DNA from 2 places in the Ectothiorhodospira sp. BSL-9 genome. Region 2 is predicted to be linked to the other one. Evidence: predicted binding sites of a transcription regulator. Region 2 holds the regulator's gene; the other holds the start of a gene.
The links. Region 2 encodes FliA, which starts transcription of late flagellar genes. Its sites were predicted from a motif close to GCTAAAGTTNNNNNNNNNNCNGCCGATA; they were not measured.
Positions count from the first base shown of each region.

Region 1: the regulator FliA is predicted to act here: its motif matches at 2,970-2,997, upstream of ECTOBSL9_RS14430 (methyl-accepting chemotaxis protein).

Region 1 is NZ_CP011994.1:3,136,841-3,142,663, forward strand. It holds gene ECTOBSL9_RS14425 (GTPase/DUF3482 domain-containing protein) at 1-1,243, shown strand, start outside; gene ECTOBSL9_RS14430 (methyl-accepting chemotaxis protein) at 1,256-2,911, opposite strand; gene pabB (aminodeoxychorismate synthase component I) at 3,026-4,414, opposite strand; gene ECTOBSL9_RS14440 (efflux RND transporter periplasmic adaptor subunit) at 4,783-5,823, shown strand, end outside.
Region 2 is NZ_CP011994.1:2,452,002-2,457,824, reverse strand. It holds gene ECTOBSL9_RS11445 (chemotaxis protein CheA) at 1-1,189, opposite strand, end outside; gene ECTOBSL9_RS11440 (protein phosphatase CheZ) at 1,297-2,082, opposite strand; gene ECTOBSL9_RS11435 (chemotaxis response regulator CheY) at 2,092-2,472, opposite strand; gene ECTOBSL9_RS11430 (RNA polymerase sigma factor FliA) at 2,575-3,297, opposite strand; gene ECTOBSL9_RS11425 (MinD/ParA family protein) at 3,309-4,199, opposite strand; gene flhF (flagellar biosynthesis protein FlhF) at 4,183-5,721, opposite strand; gene flhA (flagellar biosynthesis protein FlhA) at 5,789-5,823, opposite strand, start outside.

The sequences.
Region 1 (5,823 bases), 680 kb from region 2:
GATTCTGGTGGACGGCGGGCCGGTCATGGCCCTGTTCGATACCCCCGGCCTTGAGGATGCCTCCGGCATCCTGGACTGGCTGGAGACCGGCCCACAGGATCGCCACGCCGGGGCCGAAGCGCTGGAGCGGTTTTTGCAGGCCCCCGAGGCCAATGGCCGCTTTGAGCAGGAGAGCAAGGTACTGCGCCAACTGCGCAGCAGCGATGTGGGCCTGTATGTCATTGATGCTCGTGAACCGGTACTGGGCAAATACCGGGACGAACTGGCCGTGCTGGGCCTGTGCGCAAGACCGCTGATCCCCGTGCTGAACTTCGTCGCGTCCCAGGACAACCGTGAGCCACAGTGGCGGGAGACCCTGGCCAACCTGGGCCTGCATGCCGTGATCACCTTCGACTCGGTGGTCTATGACCTGCAGGGGGAACTGCGCCTGCACGAAAAGCTGCGCAGCCTGCTGGACGCCTACAGGGAACCGCTGGGCCGCCTCATGGAGGCCCGTACCCGGGAGGCTCAATGGCTGGAGCGGGCCGCGGCAGAGAGTGTCGCCGACATGCTGCTGGACATTGCCGCCTGTACCTTGCTGGTGTCGCTCGAACCCAAGGACACGGAGGCCGGCATGGAAGAACTGCAGCGTCTCATCCGCAGACGGGAGCAGGATTGTGTGGATGCCCTGCTCAGCCTGTATCGCTTTCGCGCCAGCGATTATCTGGCCACCCAGCTACCGCTGGAGGATGGTCAGTGGGGCATGGATCTGTTCACCACCGAGGCCTTGCGTCATTACGGGCTGCGTAGCAGTGAGGGGGCAGCGGTCGGCGGAGCCATCGGGCTGGCCATCGACGTGATGGCCCTGGGCACTACCCTGGGTGCGGGCACCGCTGTGGGCGCCACCGCCGGTGCGCTCATGGGCAACGGCGTCGGCCTGGGTCGGCGCCTGGGTCAGCGCATGCGGGGGCAACGGGAACTGAGGGTCAATGACGCCACGCTGCGCCTGCTGGCCCTGCGCCAACGGCAGCTGGCCCGGGCCCTGTCGCGTCGTGGCCATGGTGCCGAAAAGGCCCTGGAACTCAACACCCCCACGGATAACACCTGGCGCCGGGGCAAGTTGCCTGCCCCGGTGCGCAAGGCGCGGCTCTATCCCCGCTGGTCACGGTTGAATGAGCGGGCTGATGGCGTGGAGTCGAAGCCACGCGCTCAGGCGTTGGAGACGTTAACCGAGCAGTTGCTGGACGAAGGGGACCGTGGGTAAGTCCCCGCAATCCTACACCTGATAACCCGACACCCGATTCTGCAAATCCGCTGCCAGTCGCGCCAGTTGCTCGCTGGCGGCAGCGATTTCCTGGGCGCCATTGGAAGTCTGATCCACCGAGTGACTAATGGTACTGATGTTGCGGTTGATCTCCTCGGCCACGGCTGACTGCTCCTCGGCGGCGCTGGCGATCTGCGCATTCATGTCGTTGATGCTGACGATGGAATGATTGATGGAGTCCAGTGACTGACCGGCCTTGGCGGCCTTGGACACACTGTCCTTGGCCTTGGTGCGACCCTGTTCCATCACGCGCACTGCCCCGCTGGCGCCACTTTGCAACCGCTCGATCATGTCCTGGATCTCGGTGGTGGAACTCTGGGTACGGCTGGCGAGTGTACGCACTTCATCGGCTACCACCGCGAAGCCGCGGCCCTGTTCACCGGCACGGGCCGCCTCGATGGCGGCATTCAGGGCCAGCAGGTTGGTCTGCTCGGCAATGCCACGGATCACATCCAGCACCTTGCCGATCTCGTCGCTGTCGGCGGACAGACGGGTAATCACCTCAGAGGCGTTCTCCACCTCATGAGCCAACTCCTCGATGGAGGCAATGGTCTCCCTCACCACCTGACTCCCCGTGGTGGTTTCCTGCTGGGTCTCCTGGGCGGACTGGGCCGCGTGGGAGGCATTGCGGGCCACCTCCTGCACCGTTGCCGTCATCTCGTTCATGGCCGTGGCCACCTGATCCGTCTCCGAGTGCTGCCGCTTCACCTGCTCGCGAGTTTCCTCCGAGGTAGTGGAGAGCTGTTCTGCCGCCGAGGAAAGCTGCGCCGTGGCCGAACCCACCTGGCGCACCAGCTCATGTACCCGGTCGGCAAAGCGGTTGAAACCCTCTGCCAGGTCGGCCACCTCGTTTCTGCCCTTCACCACGAGTCGCTGCGTCAGGTCCCCGCCGCCATCGGCGATGTCACGCAGGGTATGTGCCGCCTCGCGGATGGGCCCCACGATCATGCGGGAAAAGAACACCGCACCCACGACACCCACAACCAGGACCATCATCAGAGCAACCAGCATCCCGCCCACCAGCTCGGTGACACCCCGGGCCACGATGGTATCGGCCTGTTCCTTGGGGATACCCAGTCCCATGATGCCGATAACCTGATTGCGTTCGTTGAACAGGGGTTCATAGGATGTCAGATGGGGTACCCCCACGATCTCGGAAACACCGGTGTAGCGTTCACCCTGAATCACCGATGCGTAGGCGGGCGTGTCGCGGCCCAAGGGTGTGCCCACCGCACGCCTGCCATCGGGACGGGTCACGCTGGTGATCACCCGGGGAAACTGGTTGCCATCGCGACCAAAGATGGTGAACACGATCCCCAGATCCCGGCTGATGGCATCGGCCATCTCGTGACGCCCTTCCAGGGGTTCGCCACCCGCATCCACCAGTCGCCCATTGGAGACCCCAACGCTGCCGTAATACTGCGCCAGATACACCCGGGCGGCCCGTAGGTCCCCCTCCGCCTTCACCAGCAGGCTGTGATCCACCAACTGACGGGAGGTATTGGACATGCTGTGATAGGACACCAGCAGGAATACCAGCCCCACGGCCGTCAGCCCCACCACCGCGAACAGAATCAGCCTTGCCTGGATCGTTATATTATTCAGCATTTTGACGTCTCTTGTTGAAGCCCTGGGTCATCCGGTATCGGCCAGCGGTTATCCATCTTATCGGCCGCCAGCGGGCATTCCTTAATGCCCCGCCCTTAATCCCCCGCGCCGTGATCACCCCGCGGGTCCACGCAACAGGCTCATCATGGCGCTGGCCTTGTGCAGGGTCTCCTGGTACTCATCCTCGCCATCGGAGCCTGAGGTGATGCCCCCGCCGGCCCAGAACCGGACCTGCCCATGGCTGTTCACCAGGGTGCGGATGGCAATACTGGTGTCCATGTCGCCATCAAACCCCACATAACCGATGGCCCCGCAGTACACCCCACGCCGATGCGGCTCCAGGGCCTCGATGATCTCCATGGCTCGAAGCTTGGGCGCCCCGGTGATGGACCCTCCGGGAAAACATCCCCGCAACAGATCCAGCGCATCACGCCCCGCCGCCAGGCGGCCGCTCACCGCACTCACCAGGTGATGCACCGTGGCATAGGTTTCCACACTGAAGAGTTCCGGCACAGTCACGCTGCCAATGGCGCAGCTCTTGCCCAGGTCGTTGCGCAGCAGATCCACGATCATCACATTCTCGGCCCGATCCTTGGAACTGGAGGCCAGTTGCGCCCGCTGCGTCTGGTCGGCGATACGGTTGGCGCCCCGGGGGCGGGTCCCCTTGATGGGACGGGTGCTCACCTCGCCGGCGCGCACCTCCAGAAATCGCTCTGGCGAATTACTCAGGATGCTGGCCTCGGGCAATTTGAGAAAGGCCCCGAAGGGCGCCGGGCTGATGTCCCTGAGGCGCTGGTAGCTACTCCAGGCATCCCCCTGAGCCAGGGCACTGAAGCGTTGCGCCAGGTTCACCTGATAACAGTCTCCATCGCGGATGAAGGCCTGCACCCGGGCGAAGCGGGCCTGATAATCCTGCCGTGACATATTGGACTGCAACTCGCCACGCAGCCTGAATCCCGACCGCATCCGTCCCCGGCCGGCCTTGGATAGCATACGCAGCAACTCCGGCCAGATTCGGGCCGTATGGGGATCCAGTCCGCGCCCCACCAGCCAGGCGGTTTGTTCCTGATGATCCACCACCACCGCCCAGTCATGGATGCCCACCGCCATCTCCGGCAGGTTCTCGCCATCCTGGGCCAGCGATGGCAGGTGTTCAAACCGACGCGCCAGGTCATAGGCAAAATAACCCAGGGCGCCCCCTGCGAAGGGCAGACCACTCACCGGCGGCAATCGCGGCCCCAGGCAGTCCGCCACCAGGCGCAGCGGATCGTCCCCGCTTTCGCGCACGCCACTGCGTTCCTGGATTCGCGTCACGCCGCCCCGGGTGACCACTGTGACGAAGGGGTCGGCGGCCAGGATATCGTAGCGCCCGCGCTGACCGGCGGTGCCACCGCTGTCCAGAAATACCGCCCAGGGTCGATCCGCCAACACCTGAAACAGCCGCGCCCCATCCCCCGGGTAGGGCAGACGCTCAAGCCGGAAACCGGTGGAACGGGCGGTCATGGTGGCGGGGGGACCCTCGTGGATGACGTGGAAACAGGCAGCGGGAGCGCGGATTCTACTATGATGCCGGTCGCAATGGGGGCCGGGCCGGATGGCGTCTGCCGGTCTGGACTGAGTATACTGCGCCCGCTGCATGACAAACGTCGCCCGCGTGGCCGGTGCATGAAACCCGCGCCCACCGATGGTGTCTATCCGCAGGGCAGATCACTGCACACCCTGTCGGCGAATTCGCTGTCAACGAATGGCAGCGTCATGCGTTTACCCCTTTCGAGGCCTTTGTGGCTGCCACCCGGCGTGGCATCCATGGCCTGGATCAGCCACCGTTCAAGCCCACACGACCCCGCCCTTCCGGCCATGGACAAGACCCGATGAAACGACTCCCGATCCTGATCGCCCCGGCATTGATCCTGGTGGCGGTGCTCATCTGGTGGGGAACCGGATCCGATTCCGACACCGGGCCTGGCCCGGGCGCCGGCCAGGGGGCTGTGGCCGTGAGCGTGGATACCGTCACGCGCGCTGATCTGACGGACCGTGCGTTCTTCACCGGCTCCCTGGTGGCGGCTCACCGGGTGGAGGTGGCTACGCGCGTGGCCGGGCGTCTGGAGCGTCTGCATGTGGACATTGGCGATCGGGTGGAGCCGGGACAGTTGCTGGCAGAACTGGACGATGACGCGTTCCAGCAGGAAATGGAGCAGGCCCGCGCCGAACTGGCGGTGGCCAATGCCAATCTACTCGAAGCCCAGGCGGCACTGACCTCGGCACAGCGCGCCCTGGATCGCACCCGGGATCTACGGGAACAGCGGGTGGCCTCTCAGTCCGAACTGGATTCGGCGGAAACCGACGTGGAGGCCCGGCAAGCGGGCGTCACCCTGGCCCGATCCCAGATCGCCCAGCGCCAGGCGGCCCTGCGCAATGCCCAGATCCGTCTGGAGTACACCCGCATCCAGGCCGGACTGGAGAACGGTGAAGGCCAGTGGCTGGTGGCCGATCGCATGGTGGATCAGGGCAGCATCCTGCAGGCCAACACCCCCATCCTGGCGCTGGTGAATCTGCAACCCCTGCGTGCCCGGGTGTTCGTCACCGAACGGGATTACGCCCGTCTGGCGCCCGGCCAGTCGGCTCAGCTTTCCACCGTTGCCCATCCCGGCGAGACCTTTGAAGGTCAGGTGACCCGCGTCGCCCCCGAGTTCCGTGAGGCTTCCCGTCAGGCCCGGGTGGAAATCCAGGTGCCCAACCTCGACCAACGCCTGCGGCCCGGCATGTTCGTGGAGGCCAGGATCAGCACCCGCACTGTGGAAGACGTGACTGTGGTGCCCATTGATGCGGTGCTCGAACGGGACGGCCAGCGCGGCGTCTTCCAGGTGGAAGAAGCAGACAATGGCCCCATTGCCCGGTTCGTGGCCGTCAGC
Region 2 (5,823 bases):
GGACCACCCTGGGAAAACGGCCAAAGACCTTCTTGATGGGCTGCATCCGGGTTTTCATGACTGCGGCCTGCAGATCCGCAGTGACCACATCCAGGTTGGTGACGGCCTTGGAGACCTGCTCATCCTTCATGCGTGAGCGCAGCGTGGCCAGTCGGTTACGCACCAGGACCAGTTCACCCACCAGGTTCATGATGTCATCCAGGCGCTTGGTATCCACCCGCACCGAGGTCTCTGCCGGTGATGCCTTGGCCTGCGCGGGTGCAGCCGCCTCCGGGGGGGCAGCTTCCGCGGCCGAGGCCGGCCTGGCAGCCGGCGACGGGGCTGGGGCTGGGGCTGCCTGGGATTTTTCCTTGACGGGCTGGCCGCCGGTCGGCTTCTGAGGCTGGGGGGCCTGACCCTTGCCATGCAACTGATCCAGCAGATTCTCGAATTCGTCCTCGGAGATCAGTTCATTCTGGCCGCTGCCGGGCGCTGGCGCAGTGGAAGGCCCACCTGCCGCCGCCCCCTTACCTTGAAGCTCGTCCAGCAACTGCTCGAATTCTGCATCCGTGATCTCATCACTTCCTTGCTGGGCCGTCTCTGCGGCTGATGCCACGGGTGATGCGCCCGCGCCGGCCCCGGGCTGTCCATTGTCCTTGCCCTCCTGCATGGCATCCAGCAGCGCCTCGAATTCTTCGTCAGTGATATCCCCGTCAGCTGTTCCCGCCGGTGGCATGGGGGCAGAAGGTGCCGGGGCTGGCTCGGCAGGCACAGCAGGCGCCGCCGCAGGAGGGGGTGACAGGTGTGCGGGTTCTTCTCCCTCGGGGTAAGTGAGAGGCTCCAGGGCCGCCAACAGATGATCAGGCGCAGGCTCGGGCTCCTGGCCGGCACGCAATTCATCGAACATCCGGTTGAGCACATCCAGCACCTGAAGGATGATGTCCATCAGGTTGCTGTCGGCACGACGCTGACCCTGGCGCAACAGGTTGAAGACGTCCTCGGCGCGGTGACAGATCTTGACCAGGTTTTCCAGATTGAGGAACCCGGCGCCCCCCTTGATGGTATGGAAACTCCGGAAGACGGAGTTCAGCAGGTCCTTGTCGTCAGGCGTTCGCTCCAACTGCACCAACTGCTCACCGAGGGCATCCAGGATCTCACTGGCCTCAATGAGGAAGTCGTTCAGGATTTCGTCGTCGGTGTCCAGAGTCATGCCTTGTTCTCGCGCGTCGTGCGGATGCCCTTCTCACTCCCAGGTTGGCGGCCAACTCAGGGAATTCTGAAATGGGCATACGCCCGGAGGTGGGCCCTTGGACCCGATCAGAAACCCAGGCTGGAGAGCAGATCGTCCACATCGTCCTGCCCGCTGACCACTTCCCCCTTGTCGGAGGTCCCGGAGACTGCGGGACCCGTGCCGGCGCTGGCAGGGCCGGCATCCTTGCGTGGATCAGCCGCGTTCTTGTCGGTCTCGGGTTTGGTCAGTCGCTGCCCCGATACCCTCACCAGCCCCACCAGGTTGTCTTCCAGATCCTGAACCAGGGTCATGACCCGGCGAATCACCTGACCGGTCAGGTCCTGAAAGTCCTGGGCCATCAAGACTTCGGACAGACCCTTGCGCAGCTTGTCCGCATCCCGCTCCGTATCCGCGAGAAAGTCGCTCAATTGCTGGCTCACCTGCCTGAACTCCTCGAGAGACATCTCGCGCTGGCGAAACCGCGTCCACTCCGCACCCAGTTCCCCGGCGCGAGTGGCCAGCGACTCCGCCACGGGCAGATTCTCCTCCACCGCGTTGAGCGTGCGATGGGCAGCCTGCTCCGTCATGGCCACCACGTAGTTAAGACGTTCCTTGGCATCAGGGATGTCCTGATGAGTGAGTTCGGACAGGCGTGTATCAAGGCGGAAACTATTGAGCGCCTCGTGCAGGTCGCGGGTGAGTTTGCCCAGTTCCTGGAACAGCATGCTCTCGTGCATGCGGCCCAGTTCCTCGATCAGGTGGCCCGCCTTGTCTTCCTGGCCGGCCTCCATCATCTGGACCAGTTCCCGGGCCCGCTCCAGTTGCTCCTTCCTGAAAAGGGCCTCTTTGTCGCTGTCTTGACTCTTATCCATGGGCAATGATCAACCGTTTTGCTCGAGACGTTCGAAGATCCTGTCGATCTTTTCCCGCAGGGTTTCCGCCGTGAACGGCTTGACGATGTAGCCGTTCACGCCCGCCTGAGCCGCCTCGACGATCTGTTCGCGCTTGGCTTCTGCCGTCACCATCAGCACGGGCATATCCTTGATGCGGGGGTCTGCCCTCACTGCGCGAAGCAGATCGATGCCGGGCATGATGGGCATGTTCCAGTCGGTGACCAGAAAATCGAAGTTACCATTTTGCAGCATGGGTAACGCCGTATGTCCGTCATCCGCCTCGGAGGTGTTGTTGTACCCAAGATCCCGCAGCAAGTTCTTGATGATGCGCCGCATTGTGGAAAAGTCATCCACAATGAGGATCTTCATATTCTTATCCACAAAAACCTCCAGTGATGCGCAAATCGTTAGCCGCGCGCTGGCCGCGCGGAATTGATACGTGTTCCAGACTCCAGCAACCTCGGGGATCTCTCAGACCCGAACCCCATCCCCCACCCAGTCGCCCATGCGCGCCTTGAGTCGCATCAGCGCCTGGCCATGGAGTTGACAGACCCGGGATTCACTCACCCCCAGCACCTGACCAATCTCCCGCAGGTTCAATTCCTCGTCATAATACAGGGACAGCACGAGTCTTTCCCGTTCCGGCAACTCGCCGATGTTCTCCACCAGCGCCTTCTTGAAATCGGTTCGCGTCAGATCCATCAGCGGATCCGGCCCATCGGAGGTCAGCAGGTTTTCTGCCGAGGAATCGTCATCCCCCAGATCATCGAAACCCAGCACCCGGCTTGAGACCGCATCACGGAGCATGTCCTGATAGGTGGTCATATCCACGCCGAGCGCCTCGGCGATCTCGGCTGCCGAGGCCTCCCGCCCTTCCCGATTCTCGATCTGGCGGATCACTTCACTGATCTGCCGTGAGTGACGATGCACGGAACGGGGCGTCCAGTCACTGCGACGCACCTCATCCAGCATGGCCCCGCGGATGCGGATACCCGCATAGGTTTCGAAACTCGCCCCCTGGGACGGATCGTAATGACGGGCAGCCTCCAGCAGGCCGATGATGCCCGACTGAATCAGATCATCGACCTGCACATTGGCTGGCAGGCGCGCCAGCAGGTGGTAAGCAATGCGCTTGACGAGGGCGACATGCTCATCCACCAGGGTATTGGAATCCAACTGTTGGCTGGCATACATGGCGAGACCGCTTATGGTGCTGGCTCCAGATCACTCTGATCGCTATTGATCAGACGTTCCACAAAAAATTCGATGCCGCCCCGGGCCCCTCGGGGCATGGGCCATTGTTCTATACGCGAGGGCAAGGCCGCAAAGGACCGGGCCGCCGGCGAAGAGGGAAAGGCCTCCACCACGGACTGACGACGCTGCACGGCCTTGCGAAGATAGTCGTCGTAGGGAATCGACCCCACATAGTCGAGCGTGACGTCGTCAAGAAAACGGTCACACACGGCGACCAGCTTGCGGAACAGGCTCCGCCCCTCGTCTTCCTGCTCGTTGCGCACCATGTTGGCCAGAATGCGGAACCGCATGACGCCGTGGTCCCGATACAGGACCTTGATCAGTGCATAGGCATCCGTGATGGAGGCTGGTTCGTCACAGACCACCACCAACACCTCATGGGCCGCCCGGCAGAAACTGGTCACGCTGTCATGCAGACCTGCCGCAGTGTCCACCACCAACACGTCCAGGGGGTGAGTGAGTTCGCTGAAGGCGCGAATGATGCCCACATGCTGGGCGTGCCCCAGGTCCGCCATATCGGCGATGCCAGAGGCCGCCGGGACAATCAGCATCCCGTTGGGGCCCTCCACCACCACCTCATCCAGGCTGCACTGCCCTTCCAGCACATGGGACAGATTCCTCTTGGGTTGCAGCCCCAGGAGAAGATCCACGTTCGCCAGACCCAGGTCAGCGTCCATGAGCATGACGTGCTTGCCCGTCCGCGCCATCGCGGCACACAGGTTGACTGACACATTGGTCTTGCCCACCCCCCCCTTGCCGCTGGAAACGGCAATCACCCGAACCGGCCGGGGCTTGTCCCGGCGCCCCGATGCGCTGCTTTGATTCTCACTGGGTGAAGGCATGAGTAAACCTGGTGCTGAGATCGTTGACACTGTCAGGACGCGAGGTCACAGGCGCGGTCTGCGCCCGGAACCTGGAACGAGGTCGTTGCTCGGAAAATCTCCCCGGGGCTTCAAGCGCCGCCGCCGCCATCTGAACCAACCGCGGGGCACTGGCGGCCAGCAGGTCCTCGGGGATCCTCTGGCCTGCGCTGATGAAATTGAGCGGCAGCCTGGATGAGATCAGAGCAGACAGCACCTCACCCAGGCTGGCGGCTTCATCCACCTTGGTCAGGATGCAACCCTGGGGTTGCAAATGACTGAACCCGCTCAGGGTCTCATCCACCACGCCCTTTTGCACATTGGCGGCCATCACCAGCATCACGCGGGCGGCAGATGCCGAGGTGACCTGAGCCAGCTCATCGAGCATGCCCTTGTCACGCTGATTGGTTCCGGTGGTATCGATCAGCACAAGCCTTTTGGACTTCACCCGCCTAAGCATATCCTTGAGTTGCTGCTCTGTCTGCGCCAGATGGACGGTGACCCCAAGTAACTGACCGATGGTCTGCAACTGACGATGAGCGCCCAGGCGATAGACATCGGTGGTGATGATGGCGATGGATTCCTGCCCGTGCCGCAGGCTGGCCAGCGCCGCCAGTTTGGCCAGCGTTGTGGTTTTACCCACGCCACTGGGGCCCACAAAGGCGATGATACCATTGTGGTCCAGCAGGTCATCGTCCGCGATGGGCAGCAAGCCCGCCAACTGGCGCAGGGCCTCGGACCACCCTTCCACCGGCTCGAACCGGCCGGCAGCCGGAGTCTTGTCCAGTTCCACGGCACTGGCCACTGTCCTGGCCACTTCGTGGTCCACCCCCATGGAGGCCAGGCGCTGGGCAATGGCCGCACGCCAGGGCTCGGAACGGGCAAACTCCTGATCCATCAATACCGAGAGCTGCTCCTGCAACAACCCACGCAGTCCCTGAATTTCCTTGCGCATGGCCTTGAAGGCAGCATCCTCGGGGTCACTCTGGGTGGCTGCCCTGGCCCTGACCTGCCCTGTCTCGGGCTTCTTGCGTGAGGGGGTTTGCTTCTGCCTGGCCGGTGGCTCCATCAGGGGGGTCATCATCGCGCTCAGGGGGTCATCCTCCGACGACGCACTCGCGTTCCCGGAGGCGTCCCTTTGAGTCACTCTGGATGGGGTGGCTTCCTGAGGCAGGCGCGCCCAGGAATCCCCTGCCCCGCGACGTAATGGCATCCGCTCCTGGCCTTTTGACTTCGCATCCACACCCAGCGATAGCAGATCATCCTCGAGCCCGTCCTCCTGCGGCGGGGAGTCAGATGCGCGGTTAGCACGCGGCGCATCTCCATGGTCCGCCTGATCCGCCATTTCCGTTACCAGGTCCTCGTCGTAATCGATGGCGGCGATCAGCTCGATCCCTCCGTCCACGCTGCGACTTGAGAGGATCACCGCATCCGGACCCTGGCTGTCACGCACCTGACGAATCGCCTGGCGCATGTCGGGTGCAAAATAGCGTTTAATCTTCATGTCGATACCCGTTATCCGTTTCGCCCCGACCCCGGCACATTGCCCAGGCCGGCCTGTATTTCACCTGTCAGGTCTCTTCCCGTCCCACGGTGGCCACCACAC